Regions from separate parts of the Limosilactobacillus oris genome, predicted to be linked through region 3. Evidence: a T-box and tRNA genes for the amino acid it is inferred to sense, from the RefSeq annotation. Region 3 holds a T-box; the other regions hold tRNA genes.
What was found. A T-box is a leader RNA that pairs with one kind of tRNA and senses whether it is charged. The one in region 3 lies ahead of pheS (phenylalanine--tRNA ligase subunit alpha), so its partner is inferred to be a tRNA-Phe.
Positions count from the first base shown of each region.

Region 1: it encodes a tRNA-Phe, which carries the amino acid that the T-box ahead of pheS (phenylalanine--tRNA ligase subunit alpha) is inferred to sense. The anticodon was not compared.
Region 2: it encodes a tRNA-Phe, which carries the amino acid that the T-box ahead of pheS (phenylalanine--tRNA ligase subunit alpha) is inferred to sense. The anticodon was not compared.

Region 1 is NZ_CP104398.1:11,247-21,076, forward strand. It holds rRNA gene N4599_RS00060 (23S ribosomal RNA) at 1-733, shown strand, start outside; rRNA gene rrf (5S ribosomal RNA) at 816-932, shown strand; tRNA gene N4599_RS00070 (tRNA-Val) at 939-1,011, shown strand; tRNA gene N4599_RS00075 (tRNA-Lys) at 1,028-1,100, shown strand; tRNA gene N4599_RS00080 (tRNA-Thr) at 1,144-1,216, shown strand; tRNA gene N4599_RS00085 (tRNA-Gly) at 1,226-1,297, shown strand; tRNA gene N4599_RS00090 (tRNA-Leu) at 1,315-1,400, shown strand; tRNA gene N4599_RS00095 (tRNA-Arg) at 1,408-1,481, shown strand; tRNA gene N4599_RS00100 (tRNA-Pro) at 1,486-1,559, shown strand; tRNA gene N4599_RS00105 (tRNA-Met) at 1,585-1,658, shown strand; tRNA gene N4599_RS00110 (tRNA-Ile) at 1,675-1,748, shown strand; tRNA gene N4599_RS00115 (tRNA-Ser) at 1,788-1,875, shown strand; tRNA gene N4599_RS00120 (tRNA-Met) at 1,887-1,960, shown strand; tRNA gene N4599_RS00125 (tRNA-Asp) at 1,966-2,040, shown strand; tRNA gene N4599_RS00130 (tRNA-Phe) at 2,045-2,117, shown strand; tRNA gene N4599_RS00135 (tRNA-Gly) at 2,130-2,200, shown strand; tRNA gene N4599_RS00140 (tRNA-Ile) at 2,211-2,285, shown strand; tRNA gene N4599_RS00145 (tRNA-Ser) at 2,288-2,376, shown strand; tRNA gene N4599_RS00150 (tRNA-Glu) at 2,382-2,453, shown strand; tRNA gene N4599_RS00155 (tRNA-Met) at 2,464-2,537, shown strand; tRNA gene N4599_RS00160 (tRNA-Asp) at 2,543-2,617, shown strand; gene N4599_RS00165 (hypothetical protein) at 2,830-3,324, opposite strand; gene spxA (transcriptional regulator SpxA) at 3,529-3,930, shown strand; gene N4599_RS00175 (adaptor protein MecA) at 4,069-4,740, shown strand; gene N4599_RS00180 (competence protein CoiA) at 4,794-5,858, shown strand; gene N4599_RS00185 (C69 family dipeptidase) at 5,861-7,246, shown strand; gene N4599_RS00190 (DsbA family protein) at 7,413-8,048, opposite strand; gene yjbM (GTP diphosphokinase) at 8,204-8,875, shown strand; gene N4599_RS00200 (NAD kinase) at 8,876-9,691, shown strand; gene N4599_RS00205 (RluA family pseudouridine synthase) at 9,691-9,830, shown strand, end outside.
Region 2 is NZ_CP104398.1:1,897,116-1,906,945, reverse strand. It holds gene N4599_RS09420 (SufD family Fe-S cluster assembly protein) at 1-704, opposite strand, end outside; gene nrdG (anaerobic ribonucleoside-triphosphate reductase activating protein) at 716-1,303, opposite strand; gene nrdD (anaerobic ribonucleoside-triphosphate reductase) at 1,318-3,555, opposite strand; gene tnpC (IS66 family transposase) at 4,283-5,824, opposite strand; gene tnpB (IS66 family insertion sequence element accessory protein TnpB) at 5,891-6,247, opposite strand; gene N4599_RS09395 (hypothetical protein) at 6,237-6,425, opposite strand; tRNA gene N4599_RS09390 (tRNA-Leu) at 6,619-6,703, opposite strand; tRNA gene N4599_RS09385 (tRNA-Cys) at 6,718-6,788, opposite strand; tRNA gene N4599_RS09380 (tRNA-His) at 6,835-6,909, opposite strand; tRNA gene N4599_RS09375 (tRNA-Trp) at 6,927-6,997, opposite strand; tRNA gene N4599_RS09370 (tRNA-Tyr) at 7,003-7,085, opposite strand; tRNA gene N4599_RS09365 (tRNA-Phe) at 7,091-7,163, opposite strand; tRNA gene N4599_RS09360 (tRNA-Val) at 7,197-7,269, opposite strand; tRNA gene N4599_RS09355 (tRNA-Glu) at 7,275-7,346, opposite strand; tRNA gene N4599_RS09350 (tRNA-Ser) at 7,351-7,442, opposite strand; rRNA gene rrf (5S ribosomal RNA) at 7,489-7,605, opposite strand; rRNA gene N4599_RS09340 (23S ribosomal RNA) at 7,688-9,830, opposite strand, start outside.
Region 3 is NZ_CP104398.1:536,399-546,228, forward strand. It holds gene N4599_RS02850 (YfhO family protein) at 1-1,891, shown strand, start outside; gene N4599_RS02855 (HesB/YadR/YfhF family protein) at 2,268-2,648, opposite strand; gene greA (transcription elongation factor GreA) at 2,821-3,297, opposite strand; gene udk (uridine kinase) at 3,367-4,017, opposite strand; gene N4599_RS02870 (endolytic transglycosylase MltG) at 4,092-4,439, opposite strand; gene pheT (phenylalanine--tRNA ligase subunit beta) at 4,574-6,991, opposite strand; gene pheS (phenylalanine--tRNA ligase subunit alpha) at 6,997-8,043, opposite strand; T-box leader at 8,082-8,290, opposite strand; gene N4599_RS02885 (winged helix-turn-helix transcriptional regulator) at 8,335-8,673, opposite strand; gene N4599_RS02890 (HD domain-containing protein) at 8,688-9,194, opposite strand; gene N4599_RS02895 (TrmH family RNA methyltransferase) at 9,264-9,830, opposite strand, start outside.

The DNA of each region.
Region 1 (9,830 bases), 530 kb from region 3:
GGATACTACCCTTGCATTATGACCACTCTAACCCGCAGCACTGAACGTGCTGGGAGACAGTGTCAGGTGGGCAGTTTGACTGGGGCGGTCGCCTCCCAAAAGGTAACGGAGGCGCCCAAAGGTTCGCTCAGAATGGTTGGAAATCATTCGGAGAGTGTAAAGGCACAAGCGAGCTTGACTGCGAGACAGACAGGTCGAGCAGGGACGAAAGTCGGGCTTAGTGATCCGGTGGTTCCGCATGGAAGGGCCATCGCTCAACGGATAAAAGCTACCCTGGGGATAACAGGCTTATCTCCCCCAAGAGTCCACATCGACGGGGAGGTTTGGCACCTCGATGTCGGCTCATCGCATCCTGGGGCTGTAGTCGGTCCCAAGGGTTGGGCTGTTCGCCCATTAAAGCGGTACGCGAGCTGGGTTCAGAACGTCGTGAGACAGTTCGGTCCCTATCCGTCGCGGGCGTAGGAAATTTGAGAGGACCTGTCCTTAGTACGAGAGGACCGGGATGGACATACCGCTGGTGTACCAGTTGTTCCGCCAGGAGCATCGCTGGGTAGCTATGTATGGACGAGATAAACGCTGAAAGCATCTAAGTGTGAAACTCGCCTCGAGATGAGATTTCCCATTCCCTTCGGGGAAGTAAGACCCCACAAAGATGATGTGGTAGATAGGATGGAAGTGGAAGTGCAGTGATGCATGGAGCGGACCATTACTAATCGGTCGAGGACTTAACCAAGGCAAAGCGGAAAGGTTTGTTGGAAAGGGATAGATATTGTTTAGTTTTGAGAGCGCAAGCTCTCATCTCGGAAGAGATGAAGTGTGGTGATGATGGCTTGAAGGATACACCTGTTCCCATGCCGAACACAGAAGTTAAGCTTCAACACGCCGAAAGTAGTTGGGGGATCGCTCCCTGCGAGGATAGGACGTTGCCACGCGTTTATGGAGGATTAGCTCAGTTGGGAGAGCGTCTGCCTTACAAGCAGAGGGTCACAGGTTCGAGCCCTGTATCCTCCATTGAGCATTAGCTCATGAGCCGTTAGCTCAGTTGGTAGAGCATCTGACTTTTAATCAGAGGGTCGTGGGTTCGATCCCCACACGGCTCATTGCCAAATGACTAGCGGTTTGGTATAATACCGAAGGAAACTTGCCGACTTAGCTTAGCTGGTAGAGCATCTGTCTTGTAAACAGAAGGTCGGAGGTTCGACTCCTCTAGTCGGCACTTAAATATGCGGAAGTAGTTCAGTGGTAGAACATCACCTTGCCATGGTGGGGGTCGCGGGTTCGAATCCCGTCTTCCGCTTTGTCAATTCCTATAATGCCGGGGTGGCGGAATTGGCAGACGCACGGGACTTAAAATCCCGCGGTTAGTGATAACCGTACCGGTTCGATCCCGGTCCTCGGCACTTACACGCACCCATAGCGCAATTGGATAGAGTGTCTGACTACGAATCAGAAGGTTGAAGGTTCGACTCCTTCTGGGTGCATTTTCGGGAAATAGCTCAGCTTGGTAGAGCACCTGGTTTGGGACCAGGGGGTCGCAGGTTCGAATCCTGTTTTCCCGATTTCTAATATTTATATATTAGCATTCGCGGTGTAGCTCAGCTGGCTAGAGCGTCCGGTTCATACCCGGGAGGTCGAGGGTTCGATCCCCCCCGCCGCGATTTGACTGGCTGTTTTGGACCTTTAGCTCAGTTGGTTAGAGCAAGCGGCTCATAACCGCCCGGTCGTAGGTTCGAGTCCTACAAGGTCCATCGGGCATTTGCTCTGATGAATCTGGTTTTTGTACATATGGAGGATTACCCAAGTGGCTGAAGGGGGCGGTCTTGAAAACCGCTAGGCCGTGAGAGCGACGCGAGGGTTCGAATCCCTCATCCTCCTTTTATTATTATCGCGGGGTAGAGCAGTCTGGTAGCTCGTCGGGCTCATAACCCGGAGGTCGTTGGTTCAAATCCAGCCCCCGCAATTTTTGGTCCGTTGGTCTAGTTGGTTTAGGACGCATCCCTGTCACGGATGAGATCACGAGTTCGAGTCTCGTACGGACCGTTTTGGCTCGGTAGCTCAGTTGGTAGAGCAACGGATTGAAGCTCCGTGTGTCGGCGGTTCGATTCCGTCCCGCGCCATCTGTTTATCATGCGGGTATAGTTTAGTGGTAAAACCACAGCCTTCCAAGCTGTTGTCGCGAGTTCGATTCTCGTTACCCGCTTTTACTATATGGGCCTATAGCTCAGTTGGTTTAGAGCGCACGCCTGATAAGCGTGAGGTCGATGGTTCAAGTCCATTTAGGCCCATTGGAGAATTACTCAAGTTGGCTGAAGAGGCGCCCCTGCTAAGGGTGTAGGTCGCGAAAGCGGCGCGAGGGTTCGAATCCCTCATTCTCCGTTTATGACCCGTTAGTCAAGTGGTTAAGACACCAGCCTTTCACGCTGGTATCGTGGGTTCAAATCCCGCACGGGTCACTTTTATTATCGCGGGGTAGAGCAGTCTGGTAGCTCGTCGGGCTCATAACCCGGAGGTCGTTGGTTCAAATCCAGCCCCCGCAATTTTTGGTCCGTTGGTCTAGTTGGTTTAGGACGCATCCCTGTCACGGATGAGATCACGAGTTCGAGTCTCGTACGGACCGTCATAAAGGTTGAGTTGTTTGCTCAACCTTTTTTAGTTTAAAACAAAAAATGAGGTTAGGGAGAAGCGCTAATACGCTCAATCTCTTAACCAGCTTAAACTGATAATGTTACAGTACGACCGGCTGACAGGGCTAACTGCGTAGCAAAAAAAGCGGCTGTGTTTGGTTAGAAAACCAGACACAGCCGCTTGCTGCCGTTCACAGCATTAAAATTACCGCACGGAACGGTAAACCTCATCATAGTAGTAATTATCAGAGCCCATAGTAGTAAAGTTGGTTAAACTAGCGAAGGGATCACTTTTTTTCCAAGCAGTCAAATCTTCGAAGCTATCCCAGGCGGTGATTAATACCAGCGTTGAACTCTCCGCCTTATTGGCAACGGAAGTCATCAGACCGGCATTCATCGCAGCAGGCTTGTCAGCAATCACTTTTTGTAAGCTGTTGTAGAGAACTTGCTGCCGGTCACCGTTAACCTGGAAAGACTGGTAATAAAAGAGTCCGTTGTAGTTACTGTCCATGGTTTCGTCAAGAACGGTTAGGACTACCGGATTTTTAAAAATTGGATTTTGATTTGATAGATCGAACAGGGCCAGCTTGTTGCTGTGGGTTGATGCTTGCATTAATTTAAACTTGCGGTCTGGGTGGTCATCAATAATTCCCTGGAGAATCTGGTGGGACCCAAATGTAAAGCTGAGTTTAGTTAGCACGGGAATTCCTCCTCATAATAATAGTCAATTACTATTATAGTACAAATTGCGGAGGCAATTAGAAAAAAATCTGGACTTTGTTTATTTACTTACAAAAAGTTAAAGAATTTCTTGAGAAGTCTTTTATCGCTAGATAGAACATAGTATAATATTATATATACTGATGAATGTTGCATAAAGAGAAAAGAAGGAGGCTTTTACTTAATGGTTACTCTATATACGTCTCCAAGTTGTACTTCTTGCCGCAAAGCGCGTGCTTGGTTGCAAGAACACGACATTCCGTTTACGGAGCGCAATATTTTTTCTGATCCTTTATCAGTTGATGAAATTAAAAATATTTTACGAATGACAGAAGATGGGACTGAAGATATTATTTCGAAACGTTCCAAAGCATACCAAAGTCTGAAGGTTGACTTAAATGCCTTGCCGATGAAGGCTCTCTACAAGCTGAGCAGTGAGAACCCAGGCTTGTTGCGACGCCCAATCATTATGGATGACAAGCGCCTGCAGGTGGGATACAACGAAGATGAAATTCGGCGGTTCTTACCACGTCAAGTGCGGGAACTTGAGTTGGCAGAAGCACAGCGGAAAGCTGACCTGATTTAATCAAAACAGTATCTAACAGTAAACCAGCAGTGGTCAACGGGCATCCTTGCCTTGTTGCCACTGTTTTAGATTACTTTACTTTTATTGGAAAACCTTTAGAATAGATATAAGGAATTATTGTTAAGGAGGTGCTGGGCTTTGGAAATGGAAAGAATCAATGAAAATACGATTCGGGTCCTGATCAGTAACGATGACCTGGATGTCCGGGGAATCACAATCCTGGACCTGCTCGGCGACCATCAACAAATTGAGGATTTCTTTTATAGTATCCTTCGAGAGGTGGACACGGATCACCAGTTTGCCGACAATGACGCAGTGACCTTTCAGGTAATGCCGACTGGCAACGGGCTGGAATTATTTATCAGCAAAAATTCCAGTGACGAAAAGCTCAATAGTGAAAATAACGAACAAATTGCGCAGTACATTAAAAATAATATCATGCAGGCCCGCGCTAAGCAGCAGGAGGACCGGCGGACAACGGTTGACCAGGATGGTGACGCGCAGCCCCAGGCAATCAGCTTTTCGCACTGGCAAGTGGTCCAGTTCCCGTCCTTTGAGGAACTCGTCGACTACGCGCGAATCCAGGATGATGATGACCTGGTGAGTGAACTTTACAAGTACCAACAGAGCTATTACTTAGCGCTTCACGATACCGAAGAACCGAATAGCGAAAATGCAATTAAGAACCACTTGGCGCTGGCGTATGAGTATGGCAACCCGACCGCGACATCGGTCGACTACCTTGCGGAACATGGGAAGAAAATTATGTCCCAATCGGCCTTGACCACGGTGCGCCACTATTTTAAATAAAGATAATTACCGAAATCTCCCGTCTTTATTAAAGAGGGGGGATTTTTTTGTTAGTGGCGATGAACAAGAAGGAGTTAGTATTGGCCGCAAACGCCGCGGCTGGTGATGGCTACTATTGCCCGGCCTGCCATCAGCCCGTGTACCTTCGCCGTGGCAGGGGCAAGGTGGCCCATTTTGCCCACCGTCCAGGCGCCGATTGTGCTGTTAGTGAGGGGGAAACCAGTGAACACTTGCGTGGCAAGCAGCAGCTTTTCAACTACTTTCAGGTGCAGGGCTTACGGCCCCGCTTGGAGGTCTACCTGCCAGTGATTAACCAGCGACCAGATATTTTAGTATGGCGGGACCGGCGGTTAGTTGCGGTTGAATTTCAGTGTAGCCCATTAACGGTAGCCCGCTTGCAAGCACGAAACGAGGGTTATTATCAGCTGGGAATCAAGCCAGTTTGGCTGCTTGGTCAACCCTACCGTCACCACCTCTCTGCCGCTAAGGTGGCCCAATTTACCCAGATTATTGCTGACCAACTGACCGTTCCCTATTGGAACACTAGGCGTCGCCAGATTGAATATCGGCGGAGCTTTCGCCGCTGTTCATTTGTTAGGGGACGGCCGCCGGTGACAAAGTTGCTGCAGCAACAGGTCCTGGCCCTGACCAGGAACGGCTCAGCTAATGACCTCGTTCGGCGGTTAACAGCTACCGCGTATGAAACGGTTCGGCAGCCACTAGCCCACTGTCCCCTGGTGTGTCATGACCTGGTACCGACCTGGCCAACCACCCGTGTAGCGGTGATCTACTGGCGGATTGCCGTTTTGTTAGCCTTACGGACGCAGCCGTTATTTACAGCTTGGTCGCCGGCTGAGTGGCAACACTGGCTCTGGCAGTGTGGGCGGCCCTACTGGCTAGACTTCGCCTGCGCACCACCAAGCGTTCGGGGAACCGTAATTAATAAATTTACCTTGGACCTGCTAGCGGCCCGGGTAATTTGCCAATGCGGTGACCACTACGTCCTCTTTTGCCACCCGTCCTGGTTTGCAGACCTTGCTGCTAAGAATGCGAGTTTAGCTGCCGCCTCTATGATTCATGCCCAGAATCGGGTAGAATTATTAGCAAAGGAGCGATAAAGATGAGTAAACATACCTGCACGATGCTATTAGCCGGTCGAAAAGCCACGATTGACGGCTCGACCATTGTCTGTCGAGAGGAGGATTACGGCAACGCCTTTGATCCGCAGCGGTTTGTTTTTATTAGTCCAGCCGATCAACCTCGTCACTACGCTAGTAAGGGCAGTGCGTTTAAACTGGACCTACCAGTTCCACAGTACGGTTACACCTCAACGCCTGACGCGGATGATTCAGCAGGGATTTTTGGCGCTGGCGGTATTAATACGGCAAATGTCGCGATGACGGCTACGGAGACGATTACGTCCAACCCCCGTATTCGCGCGCTTGACCCTTATAATTATAAAGATGGCCTGGGGGAGGAGGACTTTCTCACCCTTGTTCTGCCATACATTTCATCAGCGCGGGCAGGGGTTCAGCGACTCGGGCAATTGCTGACCCGGTATGGGACCTACGAGGCGAACGCGATTGCCTTTGGTGACCAACGGGAGGTGTGGTACTTTGAAACGCTTGGTGGCCACCACTGGGCTGCCGTCCGGGTTCCTGATGACCAGTATGTAATTGCGCCCAACCGGCTGAACATCGCCAACTTTGACTTCGCATCCGCTGAAACGATGTGTGCGCCTGACCTCCAGCAACTGATTGACGATAACCAGTTAAACCCGGATCCGGCGGGGTACAACTTCCGCCGGATCTTTGGCAGCGCCAGCAACCAGGACCGGGTCTATAACAACCCGCGGGCGTGGTATGTTCAGCAGCAACTGGGTGGCAGCCGCCCGGACAGCCAACCGGGCGCAAATGACCTGCCCTTTGCTTGTACGCCGAACCACCGGTTGACGATTGAAGACATCAAGCAGGTAATGAGTTCTCACTACCAGGGGACAGCGTATGACCCCTACCATTTTGCTGCTAAGGAGGAGGCCCCATTTCGTTCGATTGCCTTAAACCGGAACTTGGAACTGCATGTCCTTCAGCTCCGGAATAACGTCCCAGAACCGCTGGTGGGGGTTCACTGGCTAGCCTTTGGCCCCAACACCTTTAACGCCCTAGTACCTTTCTATGCTCACGTTAATGACACGCCGGCAGCCTATCGGGATACTAGCAAGCAGTATACGCCTCGCGAGATGTACTGGCTCGTCCACACCCTAGCGGCGGTTGGTGACCAGCATTACCGCCAGGTCCAGCCCTTAGTGGAGCAGTGCGCTGATGACGTCCTGGCAGCAACCCGGGCAGTGCAACGGCAAGTTGACCGTGAGTGTGCCAGCAACGCCAGTGCTGCTCAATTGACGGCTGCTAACAACCAGCTGGCTGGGATCGCAACTACCAAGCTGACCGAATTACTGGGGAAGCTGGTGGGGGTTGCCTTTAAGAATGAACACTTGCAATATTAAGATAGAATGAAAAAGGGGCTGGGAATTAACTCAGCCTCTTAACCGCTTTATAGATAATGATGCTGACGCGCAGCAAGCCCCTGAGAGACTCCACAAAAAAGTCAAGCACCGAAAGTCAGCTCGCCAGCCGATTTTCGGTGCTTTCTTTTATTTTCAGTTGACTCAATTAGTTGCTCTTAATTACGCGGAGACTGCAAGGATGGTACTGTTTGGCAAAATCCTTTACTGACTGCTGGGGATTAAAGGTGTGGTTGTGGTAGGACTCGATTAGGGTTTCGTAGTCGAAATCAGGCATTAAATAACCGTACTCTGGTTCCTTAGTATCGTAGACGATTGCGGTAGCTGGCTTAGTGATGCCCAATGAGTTGGTGATCGCCTGGTCCTTTTTGAAGGCGTCCCGGGCGATTGCCGAATGCCGGTCTTCCATGAACATTTCGAGGTCCAGCCCACTTTTCGCAGCGATTTGTTGGGCTAGCTGGTCGGAATAGTGCCAGCCGGCTTTAGTCATGGCGTCTTGCAAGTAGAGCAGGTACCGCCGTCCGCGCCGCCCACCTTGGAAGAGGGCGGCCTTGTAATCAAGGATTACCTGGTATAAAACCTTGGAAACTTCCTGCCGGACGGTCAGATTGCAAGCGTCCAAGTGGTAAAGTCGAATCGTATCGGTAATTGTCTGCATATTGAATACCGGAATGAACTGGTAACTGATTTTAGTGCGTAGGTTCTGATCAACCCGGAGGACATCATTTTCACAGCGAAAACACCGCATCCCCAGTGGGTTCACAAATAAGTGAATCTCAAGCATTACTTGCCCCTCCGATCATTACTAAGTAAGCTTAACACCTGTTATTGTTGCAAATTGCCCCCAGTTTGTAAAGCAATTTGTTTTCAGGGGAAGAATGGCTATCAAAGGGATAAAGTATGCTAAAATAGGAACGAGATTTAACTGGAGGCTAGATTATGATTGAAAACTGGCAGCATTTCTTATTGCCATATCAACAGGCCGTTAATGAATTAAAGGTAAAATTGCGGGGGATGCGGAAACAGTACCAAGACGAGGAGCAGCATTCACCAATCGAGTTCGTCACCGGACGGGTTAAGCCCGTCGAAAGCATTAAGGAAAAAATGGTGCGCCGGCACGTCCAGGCGGACCGGCTCGAACAGGATATGCAAGACATTGCTGGCTTGCGGATCATGTGTCAATTCGTTGAGGATATCTACCAGGTAGTTGACCTGCTGCGGCAACGGAGCGACATGACGATTTTAGAGGAGCGGGACTACATTTCTAACGTTAAGCCCAGCGGCTACCGTTCTTACCATATTGTGATTGAGTATCCGGTTCAATTGATCAGCGGTGAAAAGCGGATTTTAGCAGAAATCCAGGTACGGACGCTGGCGATGAACTTTTGGGCGACGATTGAGCATTCGCTAAATTACAAGTACCAGGGCGCCTTTCCGGAAGAACTGTCCGCCCGGTTGCAACGGGCTGCTGAGGCGGCCTTTCACCTGGACAATGAGATGTCTGAAATTCGCGAAGAAATCCAGGAGGCCCAAAACTTATTTTCATACAAAAAGGCGACCCAGACGGCTCAGCCTGGCGAAGATTTAACTAAGCCAAAGGAGCAGGAATAAATGAAAGTTGGAATTTATAATAACGAAACTGCTGAGTCACAGCGGGTAACGAAACTCTTACGGGCGGAAATCGAACGGGCAGGACTTACCTATGATGACCAGCACCCGGAAGTGGTAATCACAATCGGCGGTGACGGGACCTTATTGTCCGCTTTTCACCACTACATCGACCAGCTTGACCAGATCCGCTTCGTGGGAATCCACACCGGCCACCTGGGCTTTTATACCGACTGGCGCAACTTTGAAATTGACGACCTGGTGGACAGCCTCGTCCAGGACAGTGGCCAGTCAGTTTCCTACCCCTTACTGGATATGCGGGCGGGCTATTCGGACGGCACGGTGGATAACTTCGTAGCCCTCAATGAAGCTACCATTCGAAACATTACCAAGACGATGGTCTGTGACGTTTACATCAACAACCAGTTATTTGAAAACTTCCGGGGCGATGGCCTATGTATCTCCACCCCGACCGGTTCGACTGCCTACAACAAGTCGGTTGGAGGGGCAATCATGGACCCCAATAGTGTTGGTTTCCAGCTAGCTGAAATGGCCTCGCTCAATAACCGCGTTTTCCGGACGCTGGGGTCGCCAATTATCTTCGGGGCCGATACCAAACTGATGCTCCGGCTGCGCGACGTTAACGACCATGTGATGACCTGTGACCGGGAACAGCTTCGCTTAAAAAATGAAAAGGGCAAGCGTCACCTAATGGAAGTTTCCTTCCAGGTTTCACAAAAACGGATTTTCTTTGCCCGCTACCGGCACACCAACTTTTGGAACCGGGTCAAGGACTCCTTTATCGGTGGTGGTAAGTAATGGAATTTACCTGGCGCTACGACCACGCGACGCCGCGCAAGTTGCGGTCGGCACTCAAGATGAGCGGGGTAACCAGCTCGCTGATGAAGGTAGCAATTTACCATGGCGGACAAATGCTGATTAACGGGGAACCGAAGTG
Region 2 (9,830 bases), 650 kb from region 3:
GTATCCCCAGGATCCAGCAAGGCGGTCGTCGTCCACTCGCTGCCAGCCCCATCGAGAAAGTCGCTGGCACTAACCGTGACTGCTCCCTGGTTTGCAACCACCAGGTGCAGGTCTAGCGTAGCCCCGTGAGCTTGGTAGGCGTGAACCGCCGTGTAAACTACCGGCGCCCGCAAGTCATTTGCCTGCCGGTATTCCACCCGGGCCCCGGCACCCAGCAAAATTTCAGTCCCGGCGAATAAGCCCTGGGCGCTCTTCACCATCAGCCGTTCGTCGATTGTCACCTGACTCCGGGCCCCCACGATAATCACATTATGGGGGTTAGCAAAGCACCCCTGCCCCGTGAACTCAAGCGGCACCGTTAACTGGCAATCATCGGGCACGTAAATGAACTGACCACCGTCAATGTTGGCAAGGTGGCCCGCAAACAACTGGTTGTCCTGCCAGCGGAGGGCCTTCTCCATTAAGTTCTCCTGCAGGAGTTCGGAGTAGTCCCACACCGCCTCTTCCAGGGGAAGCGCAGTGTAAGTTCCAGCATGACGCAGCCAGCCACCATTCTCCTGCCCAGTACAGCTAGTTGTTTGCCATGGGAGCCACTGTTCTTGCCCCGGGAGCACGGGAAAATGGCTTTGTAAGAGGGTCGCTAGCTGGCGCTTCTTTTGCAGCCAGTCCGGTTCTGCTTTTCCAGCCTGCTTTTTAACTGTCATCGCATAACCCCCTAGTGAACTAGCTTGTCCCAGATGACTACCTGTCCCTGGTCCAGTGACTTCGGAACGTCGATAATCCGTTGGTTGGCACTTCCCCGAAACTGGAGGGTTAAATCTTTTTGAGCCAGCATGAAGCGGCCATCAACGAGGATGTCAATGTTATGCAAGAGTTCCAGCTTATCGGCCGACTCCTTTTGCAATTCTTCCCAGGTATACCCCGACCAGGACCAGATATCCTTAGTGTGACCAAACTCCTTTCGCAAGCGGTGAACCAGTTTCAGGCAGACCTGGGTGTTAAGAAAGGGTTCGCCGCCCAGCAGGGTCAAGCCCTGGACGTAGCTTTGCGAAAGATCTTCCATAATCTGGTCTTCCAGCTCCTGGGTATAGGGTTGGCCATAGTGAAAGTTTTGAGCAGCCTTGTTGTAGCAGCCTGGGCAGTTAAAGAGGCAACCGCTGACGTAGACACTGCAGCGGACCCCCTCGCCGTCAACAAAGTTAAAAGGCTTGTAATCGGCCACGTACTGGAGGGAGTGGTCTGTAGCAAGCCACTCCTGCGGTTGAGGATTCTTCGGTAAGCGTTGGCGCTGATGTTCTACCATTTAATCCCCTCCCGTTAAATCTGCTGACCCTTAACGGTAGCGTGACCTTCACGTGAGTCACACTGCCGGGCCGCTTCAAAGGCCGCCGCGTGCTTGATCATCGACGGGCTCATGTGTTTTTCCCGGTGGATGATTTCTTCATGCCGGCCGTGAACCATTGGCCGCGCCTGGGGGTTCCCCAAGTAGCCGCAGGTCCGCTTGACCACGTCACAGGTTGCCGGGTCGGAGTTGCCACACTGGGGACACTTGAAGCCCCGGGCAGTCGCCTTGAATTCGCCCTTAAAGCCGCACTTGAAGCACTGGTCAATTGACGTATTTGTTCCCAGGTAGCCCACGTGGTCATAGGCCCAGTCCCAAACGGCTTCCAGGGCCTTCGGGTTTTGCCGCAGGTTTGGGTACTCACAGTAGTGGATAAAGCCACCCGCTGCCTGGTAAGGAAAGTCCTCCTCAAATTCCAGCTTTTCAAACGGGGTTGGGTGCTTTCGAACGTCGTAGTGGAAACTGTTAGTGTAGTATTCCTTGTCGGTGACGTTAGCAACCCGGCCAAACTTTTTCAGGTCATCCTGGCAGAAGGTATCGGTCAGCGATTCTGCCGGCGTGGAGTAGAGGCTAAAGTGGTAGCCCTCTTCGTCCTCCCACTTGGCACAGAGGTCGTGCATCGTTTTGGTAATTGAAACCGCAAAATCATGGGCCTCCTGATTGTGCTCCCAGTTTGGGCCGTAGAAGGTCGTGCAGACTTCGTAAAGGCCGATGTAGCCGAGCGAAACGGTGGCCCGACTATTCTTGAAGACCTCATCCACACTATCGGTCTTCTTGAGCCGCTTGCCAAAGGCTCCGTACATGTACAGTAACGGGGCGTTCTCAGGCTTGGCTTCCTTGGTCCGCTTAATCCGGTAGTCGAGGGCCTGCTTGCAGATACCCATCTTTTCCTGGAAAATTTCCCAGAAGAGCCGCTTGTCGCCATGGGCTTCCAGGGCGATCCGTGGCAGGTTAACAGTGACGACCCCCAAGTTTAGCCGGCCGGAGTTGACTTCCTTGCCCGTTTCGGGGTCCGTCCAGCCCTGCAGGAAGGACCGGCAGCCCATTGGCGTCTTGAAGCTCCCGGTGATTTCCTTGATTTTGTCGTACATTAAGAGGTCGGGGTACATCCGCTTGGTCGAACATTCCAGGGCCAGCTGCTTAATGTCATAGTTCGGGTCGCCGGGGTTCAAATTAAGCCCCCGCTTAATAGTAAAGATCAACTTCGGGAAGATTGCCGTCCGGTGTTCTTTCCCCAGTCCCTTGATCCGAATTTGCAAAATAGCCTTTTGGATTTCCCGCGAGATCCACGATGTCCCCAGGCCAAAATTAATGGTCGTGAATGGGGTCTGACCCTGGCTAGAGTAAAGGGTGTTAATCTCGTATTCCAGTGCCTGCATGGCGTCGTAGATATCCTTCTTGGTCTTTTCACGGGCAAACTCCTCCCGCTTGTCGGGAGCAATCCACTTCTTTGCATCCGCCATGTGCTTTTCGTAGTTAATCTTCGCGTACGGTTCCAAGAGCTGGTCAATCCGGTTGGCCGAACAGCCCCCGTATTGGAGGGAGGCAACGTTAGCGATGATCTGGGACATCTGGGCCGTTGCGGTCTGGATGGAGCGGGGCGAGGAAACCCAGGCATTCCCAATCTTAAAGCCGTGCTTGAACATCTCGTCGAAATCGATTAGGCAACAGTTCGTTTCCGGCGTCACTGGGGAATAATCCAGGTCGTGCCAGTGAATATCACCACGGAGGTGGGCCTTGGCAACCACCTCAGGAAGCATCCGTAAACCGAGGGCCCGGCTGACAACCCCGGCCTCAAGATCACGCTGGGTGTTGAAAACCCGACTATCCTTGTTGGCGTTTTCGTGGACCACCGTGTCCTTGCGCCCAAAAAGCTGTTCTAGCTTGTGCTGGGGGTTAGTCGCCTCGGCAAAAGCCCGTTCATCCGCTTGCCGGTAGTCGCGGTACTGCTTAGCCAGGTCATCATGACCAGCTGCCTTGAGCCCAGCGACGAATAAATCAGCAATCGTACTCGTCTGTACCTCATGGTTTCCCATTAAGGCATTGAAAATGGCCAAATCGACGCTGTGCCGCGTTTGCTCGTCGGCATCCAGGGCGTCTAAGACTAGGTCGATCTTGTAGGCGTAAAAGGAGCTGGGGGTCCCATCACGCTTAATAACCTTCACATCTGCCAGGTTATTTAAATTTTTTTTATCAATTATTTGGACCTTCATTAATGCCGTCTCCCTTCAAAAGTTAACAGTTTATATACTAGCACAAATACAATTGGTAGAAAGGATTGACATTTTTACCACTATATGTTGTGGTTAGGATTTGGATTACTCCCTTCCCTGGTTAAACCGATTAACTAGATTACACGATAAAAAGAGCAATTCCCTCTGACACGCTCACTAGCCCAACAGTTACCCTTTTCTCCTGCCTCCTAAATCTCAGTTTGCTTTATCGTTAGATATATTTGATTTTAACTTGCCCACACATGAAGGAACCATCATTCTTCAAGCATAGGAAAGGCGAGAAAGAGCTTCCTCGGCAGGTGGGACTAGCTGCACGGCTATTATTCGTAGGGTCCCACGTCTGATGATACGAAGCGCTAACTTTAATTAAGAACTACCGCTTTTAAAAAGACTAAAGAGGCCGGGAAAACCTCCCAGCCTCTTAATAGAATGTCTTAACGCAGCACCTAACTGGCAATCCAGCCTGCATTTAGCGCTGCCGTTGTCTTAGCCTACTGAAGCACCCGGGTTGACCCCTCGCTGACATTCCCGAGGATCATTCTGTTAGGAACAAGTTTATAATCCTGGAGGGTCATCTCTATAAAATTTATTTGCTTTTAGGCAAATGGACGCCCTTATTTTAACGTAAGCAGTCGTTATTGATACGTATTGACAAAAAGGCGTCCAAGGCCGAATCTTTTTGATCTAGTCTTGGACGCCTTCTTGTTTATTCATGACAATTTCTTTGTACTTGTTTTGCCCATGGCAAATAAGCCTCGAGGCCTTCGTCCTCGCGGTTTGGTAGGTGATCAAATAAGTATTTAAAATACTTATAGATATTCAAATGATTTAATTTTGCAGTGGCAGTTAAGCTGTAGTAAACTGCACTGGCTTGTGCACCATCAATACTTTTAGCGAATAAACTATTTTTACGAATCAGAGTTGATGGTCTGATTGTTTGTTCCACCGGATTATTGGTCAATGGAATTTGTCCATTTTCAAAGATTCGATATACTCGCTTTTTAAGTTTCAAGGCATTATTAATGGCTGCTTTTAATTGACCCTGGGGAAAGTTAATTTCTTCCAGATAATCATACAGTTGGTCTACTAAAGGCTTAACCAACAACTTTCGTTGTTGAAGCTTTTCAATTTGATTATGATACTTTAACCGATTTTCGTAATAAAAAATCGGACGCATCAATTTTAGCACTTGATAAGCCTTGGAATGCTTCAACTGCTCCTTTTTCAGTAGCCGTGTTATTCGGTAAAACTCACGACGAATGTGAACCAGGCATGAACCAAACTTTGCCCTAGGATATAGTCGATTACTATAACCACCATAGCCGTCGCACATAATAACTCCATTGTAATTGTGCCCCATAAGCTTACCGATTATTTTACCCGAACGAGTATTAAAATAATGAAACAACGCAATTTGATGCTTACTAAACTCTTCGGTAGTTCTAGTTACCCAGAAGTAGCTGGTTTCATTACGCTCATCGATTACTTTAAACGGTGTTTCATCCATATGAATAACCGCCTCTTGCTTAGTTAGATTAAGTAGCCGTTGATATAGGGGCTCTAAATAAGTTTGACTTACTTTGATAATATTAGTTGCTAATTGGCGCCCTTTGACTGGCAAACCTAAGGCTTGCCAGAGCTTAATTTGGCGATGAAATGGTAACGCCAAGTTAAACTTATATTCCGCCACTTTCGCTAAAATTGAGCTGGAAAAATAACTATGCGGTAAGAGACTCTGTGGCATCTTACTACTAACAATTTTATCGCCACCACGACGGTGGCACGTTTTACAGCGATAACTTTCCTGATAGTAGTTTACACATAAAAGTTCTGCTGGCTTTAGTTTTGGTTCACGACTATACAGATGTTTTCCAATTAGTTTCATTTCTTGATGACAATCTGGACAAAGGTTACTTTCAAGGTGAATAACATGATTAATTTGAGGCAAATTATTCAAAAAAGTAGTCCGTTGACCACTTGCCTTGGGCTTGCGGTGACGCACTACTTTCCTTGGTATTTGTTCAATCACTTCAGTGATTGATACATCGCTGTCTTGTAGCTGATTTAAGATTTGGTCATTAAAAAGTGATTGTTGGCCCTCAGCTACTTTATCAATAACTTCAGTTTTTTTCCCAAACATTTGATTCTGTTGAAGCTTAATAATTGCCATTAATTGGGCAATTTTCTTATTTGCTTCTGCCAACTGTTCTTCTAACTGTTTAATTCTCTTCTCGGCTGAATCAGTCATCGTGCGTCACCTCCTTTGATGTCCTTGATATTATACCAAAGAACCATCATTTTAAAAAGGAGTGATCTAATAAAAACTACCGGGTTTGGCAGGCTTAATTTGCTTTACCGGAAGCGGATTAAGTCCTGCTAATAACCACTTAACTTGTCTGCTGGATAGTTGTTTTGCCTCCTGACTGTACCTGGGCCACTTAAGTCGGCCATTTTCAAAGCGTTTGTACAAAAGGATAAATCCTTCACCATCCCAAAATAATCCTTTGAACCGATCATTTCTACTTCCACAGAAAAGAAATAAAGAATTATTGTATAGCTCAAGTCCATAGTTCTCAGCGATAACCATTGCTAAACCATCAATGCCTTTTCTTAAATCCGTTTTACCGCATACCAGATAGACATAATCCGGGACCGTCCAATCAATGAGCATAACGAACAATCACCTTAGCTATTTCACTTACCAAATTAGGATTAGCTCCGCGGAAAGCAGTTAATCTTATATCATTAACTTCCATTTTTACTGCGGGCCGCGAGGCCATGCGTTTGCTTTTATTAAAGGTATCCTTACTTTTAAAAACTGGGGTAATAATTTCAGATTTTTCTTCCATCAAAAATGCCTCCTACACTGGGATAGTCTCAGTATAGAAGGCACATTGAATAATTCATAGACGTGTTGTTATTGACTGCTTACATTTTAACTGATGTCCAAGCAGAAATAAAATTTAAAATAAAAACAGGCTTGAACGCTTCTAAGCCAGCAATTCAAGCCTATTTAATATTAGCTGAATAGTATCTGTAAAATGCCTCCGGTGGGGGTCGAACCCACACTCCCTCAACGGGAACTGGATTTTGAGTCCAGCGCGTCTGCCAATTCCGCCACAGAGGCATCAGCTAACTAAAAGGTGGTAATCGGATTTGAACCGATGATAAAGGTTTTGCAGACCTCTGCCTTACCACTTGGCTATACCACCAAATAGTTAAGATTGAACAGGAAAGACCCTCATGTTCAATCATAAGGGCGGTATGTGGGATTTGAACCCACGCGTGCCGGACCCACAAACCGGTGTGTTAACCAAACTTCACCAATACCGCCAAAATATTCAGTTAAGCAGGGATAGTAGGAATCGAACCCACAATGACGGTTTTGGAGACCGTAGTTATACCGTTTAACTATATCCCTATAAATGGAGGAGGGTGGATTCGAACCGCCGAACCCGAAGGAACGGTTTTACAGACCGTCGCGTTTAGCCAGACTTCGCTACTCCTCCATAAATGGCGCGGGACGGAATCGAACCGCCGACACACGGAGCTTCAATCCGTTGCTCTACCAACTGAGCTACCGAGCCATCGTGTATGGGTAACAACTATTAAGTTGTTAATGGAGGATACAGGGCTCGAACCTGTGACCCTCTGCTTGTAAGGCAGACGCTCTCCCAACTGAGCTAATCCTCCAAAAGTGACCCGTGCGGGATTTGAACCCACGATACCAGCGTGAAAGGCTGGTGTCTTAACCACTTGACTAACGGGTCATAACGGAGAGTAAGGGATTCGAACCCTTGATACAGGCTTTAACCCGTATACAGCATTTCCAATGCTGCTCCTTCGGCCAACTCGGACAACTCTCCAGTATCCGAACCCCGGCACAAAGCCAGGTGCCAAAGTCCGTCAATCGCGTGGCAACGTCCTATCCTCGCAGGGAGCGATCCCCCAACTACTTTCGGCGTGTTGAAGCTTAACTTCTGTGTTCGGCATGGGAACAGGTGTATCCTTCAAGCCATCATCACCACACTTCATCTCTTCCGAGATGAGAGCTTGCGCTCTCAAAACTAAACAATATCTATCCCTTTCCAACAAACCTTTCCGCTTTGCCTTGGTTAAGTCCTCGACCGATTAGTAATGGTCCGCTCCATGCATCACTGCACTTCCACTTCCATCCTATCTACCACATCATCTTTGTGGGGTCTTACTTCCCCGAAGGGAATGGGAAATCTCATCTCGAGGCGAGTTTCACACTTAGATGCTTTCAGCGTTTATCTCGTCCATACATAGCTACCCAGCGATGCTCCTGGCGGAACAACTGGTACACCAGCGGTATGTCCATCCCGGTCCTCTCGTACTAAGGACAGGTCCTCTCAAATTTCCTACGCCCGCGACGGATAGGGACCGAACTGTCTCACGACGTTCTGAACCCAGCTCGCGTACCGCTTTAATGGGCGAACAGCCCAACCCTTGGGACCGACTACAGCCCCAGGATGCGATGAGCCGACATCGAGGTGCCAAACCTCCCCGTCGATGTGGACTCTTGGGGGAGATAAGCCTGTTATCCCCAGGGTAGCTTTTATCCGTTGAGCGATGGCCCTTCCATGCGGAACCACCGGATCACTAAGCCCGACTTTCGTCCCTGCTCGACCTGTCTGTCTCGCAGTCAAGCTCGCTTGTGCCTTTACACTCTCCGAATGATTTCCAACCATTCTGAGCGAACCTTTGGGCGCCTCCGTTACCTTTTAGGAGGCGACCGCCCCAGTCAAACTGCCCACCTGACACTGTCTCCCAGCACGTTCAGTGCTGCGGGTTAGAGTGGTCATAATGCAAGGGTAGTATCCCACCAGCGCCTCCAGCGAAACTAGCGTTCCGCTTTCTACGGCTCCTACCTATCCTGTACAAGCAGTACAAACACTCAATATCAAGCTACAGTAAAGCTCCATGGGGTCTTTCCGTCCTGTCGCGGGTACCCTGCATCTTCACAGGGATTTCAATTTCACCGAGTCTCTCGTTGAGACAGTGCCCAGATCGTTACGCCTTTCGTGCGGGTCGGAACTTACCCGACAAGGAATTTCGCTACCTTAGGACCGTTATAGTTACGGCCGCCGTTTACTGGGGCTTCAATTCTGAGCTTCGCCGAAGCTAACCCATCCTTTTAACCTTCCAGCACCGGGCAGGCGTCAGCCCCTATACTTCATCTTACGATTTTGCAGAAACCTGTGTTTTTGATAAACAGTCGCCTGGGCCTTTTCACTGCGGCTGGCCTTGCGACCAGCACCCCTTCTTCCGAAGTTACGGGGTCATTTTGCCGAGTTCCTTAACGAGAGTTCTCTCGCTCACCTTAGGATTCTCTCCTCGACTACCTGTGTCGGTTTGCGGTACGGGCAGTTGAATACTCACTAGAAGCTTTTCTCGGCAGTGTGACATCGGCGACTTCGTTACTTTAATTTCACTCCCCATCACAGCTTGTCAACTCGCAACTAAGCATTTGACTCAGTTACTGACTTACTGCTTGGCCGCACTCTTCCAATCGTGCGGTTCGCTTAGCCTCCTGCGTCCCTCCATCATTCAAACGCATTCAACTGGTACAGGAATCTCAACCTGTTAGCCATCGCTTACGCCTTTCGGCCTCGGCTTAGGTCCCGACTTACCCTGGGAGGACGAGCCTTCCCCAGGAAACCTTAGTCATTCGGTGGACAGGATTCTCACCTGTCTTTCGCTACTCATACCGGCATTCTCACTTCTAAGCGCTCCACCAGTCCTCACGGTCTGACTTCGCCGCCCTTAGAACGCTCTCCTATCACGTGCACGTAGTGCACATCCACAGTTTCGGTAATATGCTTAGCCCCGGTACATTTTCGGCGCAGGATCACTCGACTAGTGAGCTATTACGCACTCTTTAAATGGTGGCTGCTTCTGAGCCAACATCCTAGTTGTCTATGCAACTCCACATCCTTTTCCACTTAGCATATATTTAGGGACCTTAACTGGTGATCTGGGCTGTTCCCCTTTCGACGGTGGATCTTATCACTCATCGTCTGACTCCTGAGTATAAATCGATGGCATTCGGAGTTTATCTGAAGTTGGTAACCCATGACGGGCCCCTTGTCCAAACAGTAGCTCTACCTCCATGATTCTTTTCCTCAAGGCTCCCCCTAAAGAGATTTCGGAGAGAACCAGCTATCTCCAAGTTCGTTTGGAATTTCACCGCTACCCACACCTCATCCCAGCCATTTTCAACTGACACGGGT
Region 3 (9,830 bases):
TCCCACGATTTATGCCCTAATGCAGAGCAAGGGAACCTATACCGAGCAGACAATTCATAGCCGGTTTGAGTACTTTCCGTTTAAGATGCTGGCCAAACTGGTTCCCGGTTCGTTTAACTTTGACCAAATGCCCAGCGGCCAGCCAAATATCTACATCGGAATGCTTTTGATGATGGCGGCCTTCCTCTACTTTTTCAACCGGCAGGTAAAACTTAGCCGGCGGTTAGCAGCCTTAGGTGTAACTTTCTTCTTTATCTGTTCGTTTTGCTACGAACCCCTGGACCTCTTGTGGCACGCCGGCCAGTTTCCCGTCTGGTACCCCTACCGCTTTTCCTTTCTTTTTTGCTGTTGGTGCATCATCTTGGCTACCCAGACGCTCCGCCCAGCCTTTCGACCTCGCTACTGGCAGCTGGCCCTCCTCCTGCTGGTAACGGGGGCAATTTTTGCCTACGTCAGCCAGCTCAAGCTCTCCTACCTTAGCAGCAGCCAGCGCTGGATTGGGCTTGGCTTCGCGGCCATCAGCCTGCTGTGCCTAGCTATTCCACGCAAAGATTCACCCCGCCTGTACGACCTCCTCCTGGTTTGCCTAGTCATTTGTGATGTCGCCACCAGCGCTTTTACAAGTTTCAATAACCTCGCCTACGTCTCCCAGGACGAGTTTGCCCAGTACACCACCCAGCTCGACCAGGCGGCCAAAAAGCTCCGCCAGGGTGACAAGGGACTCTACCGGGTTGCCAAGACTTTCACACGAACCAAGGATGACCCCTTCCAGGGCGACTTCAACTCCGGTGACCACTTTGGCTCTACCCTGGAGCCTGCCATCCCTAACTTCATGGGAGCTATTGGTCAGCCGGCCGGCGATGGTTTTGTGACCTACGCTAACGGAACCCAGGTCACCGACGCCTTATTCGGCTTCAAGTACACCCTTGCAAAGCAGAACCTGGCAACACCAACGCTGCCGCTCTCGGGCTACCGTCCTGACTGGCGGCAATTGCCAACTACCGCTAAGACGGGCAACGTTATTATCCGGCGCAACCCGAATAGTCTCCCCTTTGCATTCGGGGCCAGCAGCGAGATCCTCCAGCTCCCGCATACGACCCTGGACCCGGTCAGCTACCAGTCGCAAATTATGCAGGCCCTGGCTGGACGGCCGATTAACAAGTCGCTCTTCCAAGTACAAAACTTTGACTCCGTCCAATTCAACAATGTTCAGACCAGTCGGCAGATTACCGGCACCCTTTTCAAGAAGCAGGACTTCCTAAAGCCAGCCTCGATTCGGCTGACCTTCATCCCACCAACTAATGATTCCTACTACCTTACCTTGGGGCCAAGTGTCAAAGACGATGCATCAATTTCCATCAATAACAAGGCCTTTGCCCAGTCCAGCAACTACCGGGACACCGTCGTCATCAACCTCGCCCACCAGCAAAAGGGTCAGCCAGTCACCATCACCTTCCGCTTGAAGAAGATGAACGTCTGGCTGCAAAACGTCAGTGTCTACCGTCTCAAACAACGCTCCTTTAATGCTAGTCTTCAGACCTTAAAACAATCTCCACTGAAGATCAGCCACCATTCCAGTAACAGTATCACGGGAACGGTGGACCTCAAACGCCAGCAACGGGTCCTCATGACAACTATTCCGGCCGCTCGTGGCTGGCACGCCATCGTGGACGGTCGGCCAGCAGCTACCAAGACGGTTTTAGGAACTTTCATGGCGATTCCACTGGCACCGGGTCACCACCAGGTCAAGCTCTACTACCGACCACCATTTTTAATCCTTGGGCTGTTCACCAGTCTGCTGACAATTAGCGGCACCTGGTTAGTTCTTCGCTACCAAGCCCGGCGGCGAACACGAGGACGTACTGGTACGGACAAACCAAGCACAAACTAGGCGGCAGTTCGTTGCCCGCCAGAATTTATTTCACCATCTAGCTATTAAAATCGGCCGGCGACAAAATACTATTACTAAGCCCAAAAGCAAATAACGTGGTACGCAAATGAGGTCTAAAGCTCGGCAGAGCCAAACTTTAGACCTCATTTATACTCGCAGCACCTCGGAAAAAGTGAGGCTGGGAATTAACTCAACCTCTTAACTATTTTATAGATTAATAATGCCTCAGCGCAGTAGCTGGCTGGCAGTTCAAACGCTGATAAATCAGCGTTTGACCAACCCCAAATAGGCTAGCTGCGCGTCGAAAGACAAATGCCCCAAATCAGCTTGCTGGTCGATTTGGGGCATTTTTTCTCACTCTCTTCTGTCTCGCACTTTAATGTGCTGACGCCCCGGTAGAAGCATCTGGATGCTCTTCTTGTTCCTTGCTAAGGCCGGCAATGTCCGGCTGGTCATCCCTATTTTCATGCTGAAAATGGAAAACAGGACCATCACTCCGGGTGTCATAGTCGACAGTGGTAATTAAATCCTTAAAGAACCACTCATCTAACTCGTCAATATGATAGTCAATGCCGTCCTTGTCAACTTCCAGGACTGGCTCTACCGGCTGATCTTCGCGCGTAAAAGCTGGTGAAAAGCCATGGTGAACTTCCGTATAGCCGTAGGTTTTGCCATAGAACTTAATCCCGTTGCCGCTCACTAAACCCATCTCATCGCGGAACCAGCGGTCAACCCGGTCAGTAATAATTAGTTTCATCCAAAACATCCCCTTTGCTGCCGATTTTGGCAGCCCTTTCATACTTACTACTTTACCATGTTTCCACGTAAATCCCAATGATTTAGCCTGACAAATTGAATAATGCAGTTAAAAAAAGAGTGGGCCGGTGAACTAGCTTAGCTAATTCGTCGCCGCACTCCTTAATTAATGATTACTTAACATCGAGAATCTTAACCTTCATCGTCCCGCTTGGGATTTCAATTTCAACTTCTTCGCCAATCTTGTGCCCCAACAAGCCCTTGGCCATTGGAGACTCATTTGAAATTTTGCCGCTCAGCGGGTCAGATTCGGATTCACCTACAATGCTGTAAGTTTCCGGTTCTTCATCCGGCAGTTCCTTAAAGGTAACACTCCGCCCCATGGAAACTTCATCCTTATCAACGTCTTCGTTGTCGATGATTTCAGCGTATTGCAGCATATTTTCAATCTGGGCAATCCGACTCTCGACCATCGCCTGTTCGTCCTTTGCAGATTCGTATTCCGAGTTTTCGGAAAGGTCCCCGTAACTGCGGGCAATCTTAATCCGCTTAATAACTTCTGGACGCCGCTTCATTTTATATTCTTCAAGCTCGTCCTCCAACTTCTGCTTTCCTTCCAAGGTCATTGGGAAAGTCTTTTCTTCAGCCATAACACACTCACTCCTTATTAATAATTCACGTCGTTACATTACCATTTATTATGGCGCTTGTAAACCGACTTACAGGGTGTGACCCCGCTTGACTAAAATGTCGCGAACCTTCGTCGTCAGCAAGTCAATGGCGACGTGGTTTTCACCGCCCTCGGGGACGATAATATCCGCGTAGCGCTTCGTTGGCTCCACAAACTGGTGGAACATCGGCTTAACGGTAGCCAGGTACTGGTTGATTACGGAATCCAAGGACCGGCCCCGCTCATCCATATCCCGCTTAATGCGGCGAATGATTCGAATGTCATCATCGGTATCAACGTAGACCTTAATGTCCATCAGGTCCCGGAGGCGCTCATCATCCAGAATCAAGATTCCTTCTAAAATGATAATCTCGGTTGGCTCCACGTGGACCGTTTCCTGGGACCGGGTATAAGCCTTGTAATCATATACCGGCATCTCAATCGCCCGGTTATGACGGAGGTCACTTAACTGGCTGATCAGGAGGTCGGTATCAAAAGCCAGCGGGTGGTCATAATTAACCTGCTTCCGCTCCTCCATAGTCATGTCTGCCTGGTCGTTATAGTAGGTATCCTGGGTAATGATTTGGATATCCTGCCCCTTTAATTGATTATAGATGGCCTTGCTAACAGTCGTCTTTCCACTACCAGAGCCACCGGTTACCCCAATAATGATTGGCCGCCGTTTTTGTTCAGTACTCATTAATGCAGTCTGCTCCCTCTTTTAATTTAATCTGAAATAGTATACAGCACTATCGGTATTCGAGCAACTAGCAATTAGCGTTTTGCCGCCCGACTGCTCTGGAGTTCAGCCGCAATTTGGGGAACCGACTGGGTCTGCGCCAGCCTAAACTTCCCAGCCTTGACTCCCTTCGTCTTATGCGTCTGCAGGTAGTAGCTGAACACGTACGCACTCCTCACCAGCTGTTTTTCTTTCAAGATCCTTGCCACCTCGTCATCAGTCGCTCCCCGGGGGATTGTCACCGTGACCCGTTGCTGGCTAGCACTGCTCACGGGACGCAAGGCGTAGTTGAAATACTGGTGAATTGCCAAACCCGCGGCCACCAGCAGCACTATAATAACTAAGACCAGGCGGTTTTGCTTTTTTAATTTCTGTTCTTCCATAATTTTGCCCTTAGTGAAAAGGAGGCTGGGAAGAATCTCAGCCCCTTTCCGATAATGTTATAACACAGTAACTGCTTAATAGTGGTGGACAAGGGGAGCCGCAGCGACTCCCCCTTCCAATCCCGTTAATAAATTTACCGAATTTCTGCTGCCAGTTCATCCTCCAACGCCTGGGTAACCTTGGCAAAGGCCTTGTTGACCTGGTCTTCGGTCAGGGTATCATGGTCATCCTGGTAAGTCAGCGTGTAGGCCAGGGACTTCTTTCCCTTTGGCAGATGAAGGCCGCTGTATACGTCAAAGAGATGAACCTTCTTTAAGAAGGCGCCGGCCCGCTTTTCGATTACCGCAATCACGTCGGCATTCGTGACGTTGCGATCAACCAACAGGGCAATATCACGAGTAATTGCTGGGTACTTACTGATTGGGTGGTATTCATTAGCCACCTTATCAGCTGCCAGCAGTGCTTCCAAGTTCAGTTCAAAGACGTAAGTTGCAGGTACCTTGTAGTCCTTCGCCGTCCGCGGGTGAACTTGGCCCACAAAGCCCACTAATTGGTCATCGACATAAATATCGGCCGTCCGTCCCGGGTGCATCTCCGCCCGGGCCTGCGTTGCCCGGTAGGTGATTGTCTCGGCCAGGCCCAGATTATGCAAGTACCGTTCTACGATTCCCTTAATTTGGAAGAAGTCCACCGGCTGATCCTGCTTATGCCAAGAATTGGCCAGCAGCTGACCGGTAATTGCACCAGCCAAGTGTTCCTGTTCTTCTGGGCGCTCGCCACCCTTCGGCAGGAAAACCCGTCCGACTTCGTAAAGGGCCACGTTGTTGACGTTTCGGGCCACGTTGTACGCCACGTCAATCAGCAGGCCGCTGATGAGGCTCATCCGGGTCGCAACGTGGTCGGAGCTCATCGGAAAGTCCAGCTTCATTGGCTCCGCGAGGGGGTCAATTTGGAACTGCTTAGCCTTATCCTCAGTCGTTAAGGAATAGCTGATTGCTTGCGTCAGGCCCATCCCCTCCATCTCATGTCGGCTCGCCCGCAGGAACTTTTGCCGTGGGGTAAGGCCCCCGTGGTTGCGAGTCATTACGGGCAAAGTAGCGGGAAGGTTATCATAGCCGTAAATCCGGGCAATTTCTTCGTACAGGTCCGCGGCCACAAAGATGTCCCACCGCCGGGATGGAACGGTTACCGTCAGCTGGTCATCATCAACGACGTCAACCGGGAAGGCCAGCCGGTTAAAAATGTCGCTTACCTCGTCCTGGCTGAGTTCGGTCCCGAGCACGTGGTTGATTTTGGCAAGCGATAAGGTAATCTGCTTATCCTCCGCCGGTTTTTCACTGGCAGTGACAATTCCCGTGGTAACCTGACCACCAGCTAATTCGCTGATGAGTTCCGCCGCTTCATCCAGCGCCGTTTCCACCGTAGCCGGGTTGATTCCCCGCTCAAAACGCATTGACGATTCACTGTGAAGGTCTAACCGCCGAGCCTGCTTCCGCACCATAATTGGGTCAAAAATCGCTGCTTCCAAGGCAACCGTCTTTGTGCTGGCGGAAACCGCGGTCCCCTGACCACCCATTGTCCCGGCCAGGGCGACCGGCTGACCAGCGACCGTAACGACAATGTCGCTCTCTTTCAGGGTCTGTTCATCCCCATCGAGGGTGGTGAATTTCTCGTCAGCTTGGGCATGGCGAACGCCGAAGTCGTGACCTGGGAGCTGGTCATAGTCGTAACTGTGGAGTGGCTGGCCGTACTTGAGCAGTACGTAGTTAGTGACGTCAACCACGTTGTTGACCGGCCGAACACCAGAATTCCAGAGCTTGATTTGCAACCAAAGCGGACTATCAGCTACCGTAACACCGTCAACCACCCGCAACTTGTAGGCTGGTGCCAGCTTGGTATCCGTTACCTGGGCAGACAAGCGGTCGCTGGTTGCCTGGCTAGCCTCTTCCTTAACCGCGACTTTCTTAAAGTGGGACTTTAGGCCGTAGAAGGCGGCAATGTCGTTGACGTTCCCGTAGATACTCAGCATGTCACCCCGGTTAGGCGTAACATCAGTATCAATGATCACATCATCCATCCCCAGGTATGGGAAGACCGACTCGCCCGGCTTGGCATCGTCCGGCAGGAGGTAAATGCCGTCATCGTAGTCCTTCGGTGCGATCTTATCACTAAAGCCCAGCTCCTGCAGGGCACACAGCATCCCGTTTGATTGTACACCGCGGATCTTGCCCCGCTTAATTTTGACGTTGTCACCAATCCGGGCACCGTGAAGGGCTACAATCACCTTTTCACCAGCCGCCACATTCGGCGCACCACAGACAATCTGAATTGGTTCGTCTTCACCAACGTCGACTTGGCAGACGTGCAGGTGGTCCGAATCCGGGTGCGGTTCGCAAGTAATGACGTTCCCGACCACAATTTTCTTCAGGCCGTCGCTCAGGGAATAAACATCGTTAATATCGACCGATGTCCGGGCAATCTTTTCGGCTAGTTCATGGGGCTCAACGTCAATATCTAAGTATTCTTTCAGCCATTGGTATGATACTTTCATTTAACTTATCCTTTCTCGTCGAACTGGTTCAGGAAGCGCACGTCATTTTGGTAGAAGTTCCGGATATCGTCGACCCCGTACTTCAACATTGCAAACCGGTCTGGGCCTAGTCCAAAGGCAAACCCGCCGTAAACTTCTGGGTCCACGCCCGACATCTTGAGAACGTTCGGGTGAACCATTCCGGCACCCAGCACTTCAATCCAGCCGGTGTGCTTACAGATCGCGCAACCCTTCCCCAGGCAGTTGAAACAGGTAATATCCGCTTCCACAGATGGTTCGGTGAAGGGGAAGTAACTCGGCCGCAAACGAACCTTGAGCTTGTCACCGAAGAGCGACTGGGCAACTACTTCCAGGGTTCCCTTCAGGTCAGCCATGGTGATGTGCTTGCCGACAACCATCCCTTCAATCTGGTTGAACTGGTGACTGTGGGTCGCGTCATCCGTATCCCGCCGGTAAACCTTCCCGGGGGAAATCATCTTCAACGGCCCCCGGCTAAAGTCGTGCTTTTCCAGCATCCGGGCCTGCATTGGCGAAGTCTGCGTCCGCATCAAGACCGTGGGGGTAACGTAGAAAGTATCCTGCATATCCCGGGCCGGGTGGTCCTTCGGCAGGTTCAGCTTTTCGAAGTTATAAACTTCCTGCTCGACTTCATCCCCGACGGCCACTTCATAACCCATGGAAACGAAGAGGTCGACCACCTGATCAATGATCTGCTGGATAACGTGAGACTGGCCCTGGGCAACCGGCGTCCCAGGAAGGGTCACGTCTACCGTTTCCGCCGCCAGTTCAGCATCCAGGGCAGCCTGTTCCAGCTCGGTCCGCCGTTCCTCGATAGCCGTGGTCAACTCGTCACGAACCTTGTTGGCAAACTGACCAACCACCGGCCGTTCCTCGGCACTGAGGTCACGCATTCCCCGCAGAACACTCGTGATTGGCCCCTTCTTCCCCAGCATTTTGACCCGAATTTCGTTAATCTTCTTCAGGTCCTTAGAATTCTTAATTTCTGCCAGCCCTTCGTCGCGAAGTTCCGTCAGTCGATCTTTTAATCCCATTTTTTCAGCTCCTTTGAAATAAAAAAGCTTCGTCCCCAAATAGGGACGAAGCATCGCGGTACCACCCTAGTTTACCGGCGCAGTGCCGGTACACTTAGTCGATCAATAACGGTGATCAGCCGGAATACCATTACGTACCAGCTCAGAAAATGAAATTCACCAGTTGGCACCGGTCGTCACTTGCAGAATGAGGTGACGACTCTCTGCCGGGCCTGAACTAGCTACTAGTTTTCGTCAACGCTTTTAACATTTAACATTGTAAACACTCCGCTAAGTCAGGTCAAGCCTAAATTAGCACCACTTGTCGCTCCACTTGTGGACGGCTTCCATTACTGGTGCCAACTCACGGCCTCGTTCGGTCAGTGAGTAATCGACCCGGCTAGAACCAGGATAAGTATTCCGTACAACGATCTGCTCATCTTCCAGTTCTTTGAGCCGTTCACACAGTACCCGGTCGCTGCACTTGGTGATAGCGCCTGCAATGTCTTTGAACCGCAGTGTCGGCTGTTCCAGCAGGACCTCAATAATCAAGCCATTCCACTTCTTCCCCAGCATCATAAAGGTTTGGGTAAATTTCGGACAGAGTTTACAGCCTCCTTCTTCTCGTTTCTTTGCTACCATTTCAGTCATAGTATTACTCCTCCCTACCAGATAGTACGCATCCGCCGTTTCTTAATCTTGCGCCGCAGCTTCGCTCGCAGTGGGCTAAAGAATTCGTGCTCCGCTTCGAAATCGTCGACTAAGGAAACAATCAGGCTCTCCGGATAACGCGGCGTCGCCATCGTTGCTCCGAACATATGCTTTAAGATAATATCCTTTTCCTTTTTATTCAATGGGGTAATCTTCTCCGCGTTGCGCAGGGCCACACGGGGATGGATGAAGGCGTGCGTTCCCAGGTCAAACTTGGTCGTCCGCCAGTCATAGTAGAACAGGTCATGCAGCAGGCCTGCCCGGGCCGTACTCCGGTAATCCAGGTGCAGACGCTTCGCAATTCGGTAACTATCGTAAGACACCGCGATTGAATGCTGGAGACGGTTAGAATGATGGTGCTGAGTATAGTCCGCTAACTTCTGTACAGCCGGTTGGGCTAATAAATCATTGACAATCGCCATGTACTCACGATCTTGACGCCATTCATTCTTTGTTTTCATGTAATACCCCTTCCTAATTGTTTTAGATTATCATACTGAAAAATGACCAGGATTTAAATTAATTTGCTCCTAGTCCAGTTCCCGGTTCAGTTGGAACATCAGGATTCCCGCGGAAACCGCCACGTTTAAGGACTCAGCGTCTCCCCGCATGGGGATATAAAGGTTGGCCGTCGTCTCTTTCAATAGGTCAGCTGCCATCCCCTGGCCTTCATTGCCCATAATCAAGGCAAAGGTCTGTCCAGGATGAACATCCCGGAAATTTTTTGCTGCCGGATTAAGCTGGGTACCATAGACGGGAGCGCCGAGCTGCTTAAAGTCCTGAATCCACTTGTGGAGATCGCCTTCGAGCAGGGTCAAATGAAACTGACTCCCCTGCATGGAACGCACAACCTTGGGACCAAAAAGGTCAGCCGACCGGTCGCCAACAACCACGCCTGTAAACCCTGCCGCGTCCGCGGTTCGAACCATTGTACCGACGTTGCCCGGATCTTGGACCCGGTCCAAGAGGAGCCAGGCCCCCTGAATATTCGCTGGTACCCGGTGCGCGTCTGGCAGGTCAACGACCGCAGCAATTCCCTGGGGAGTTACCGTGTCCGTAACGTGCTGCATAATCTCTGGAGTCACCACATAGGCTTC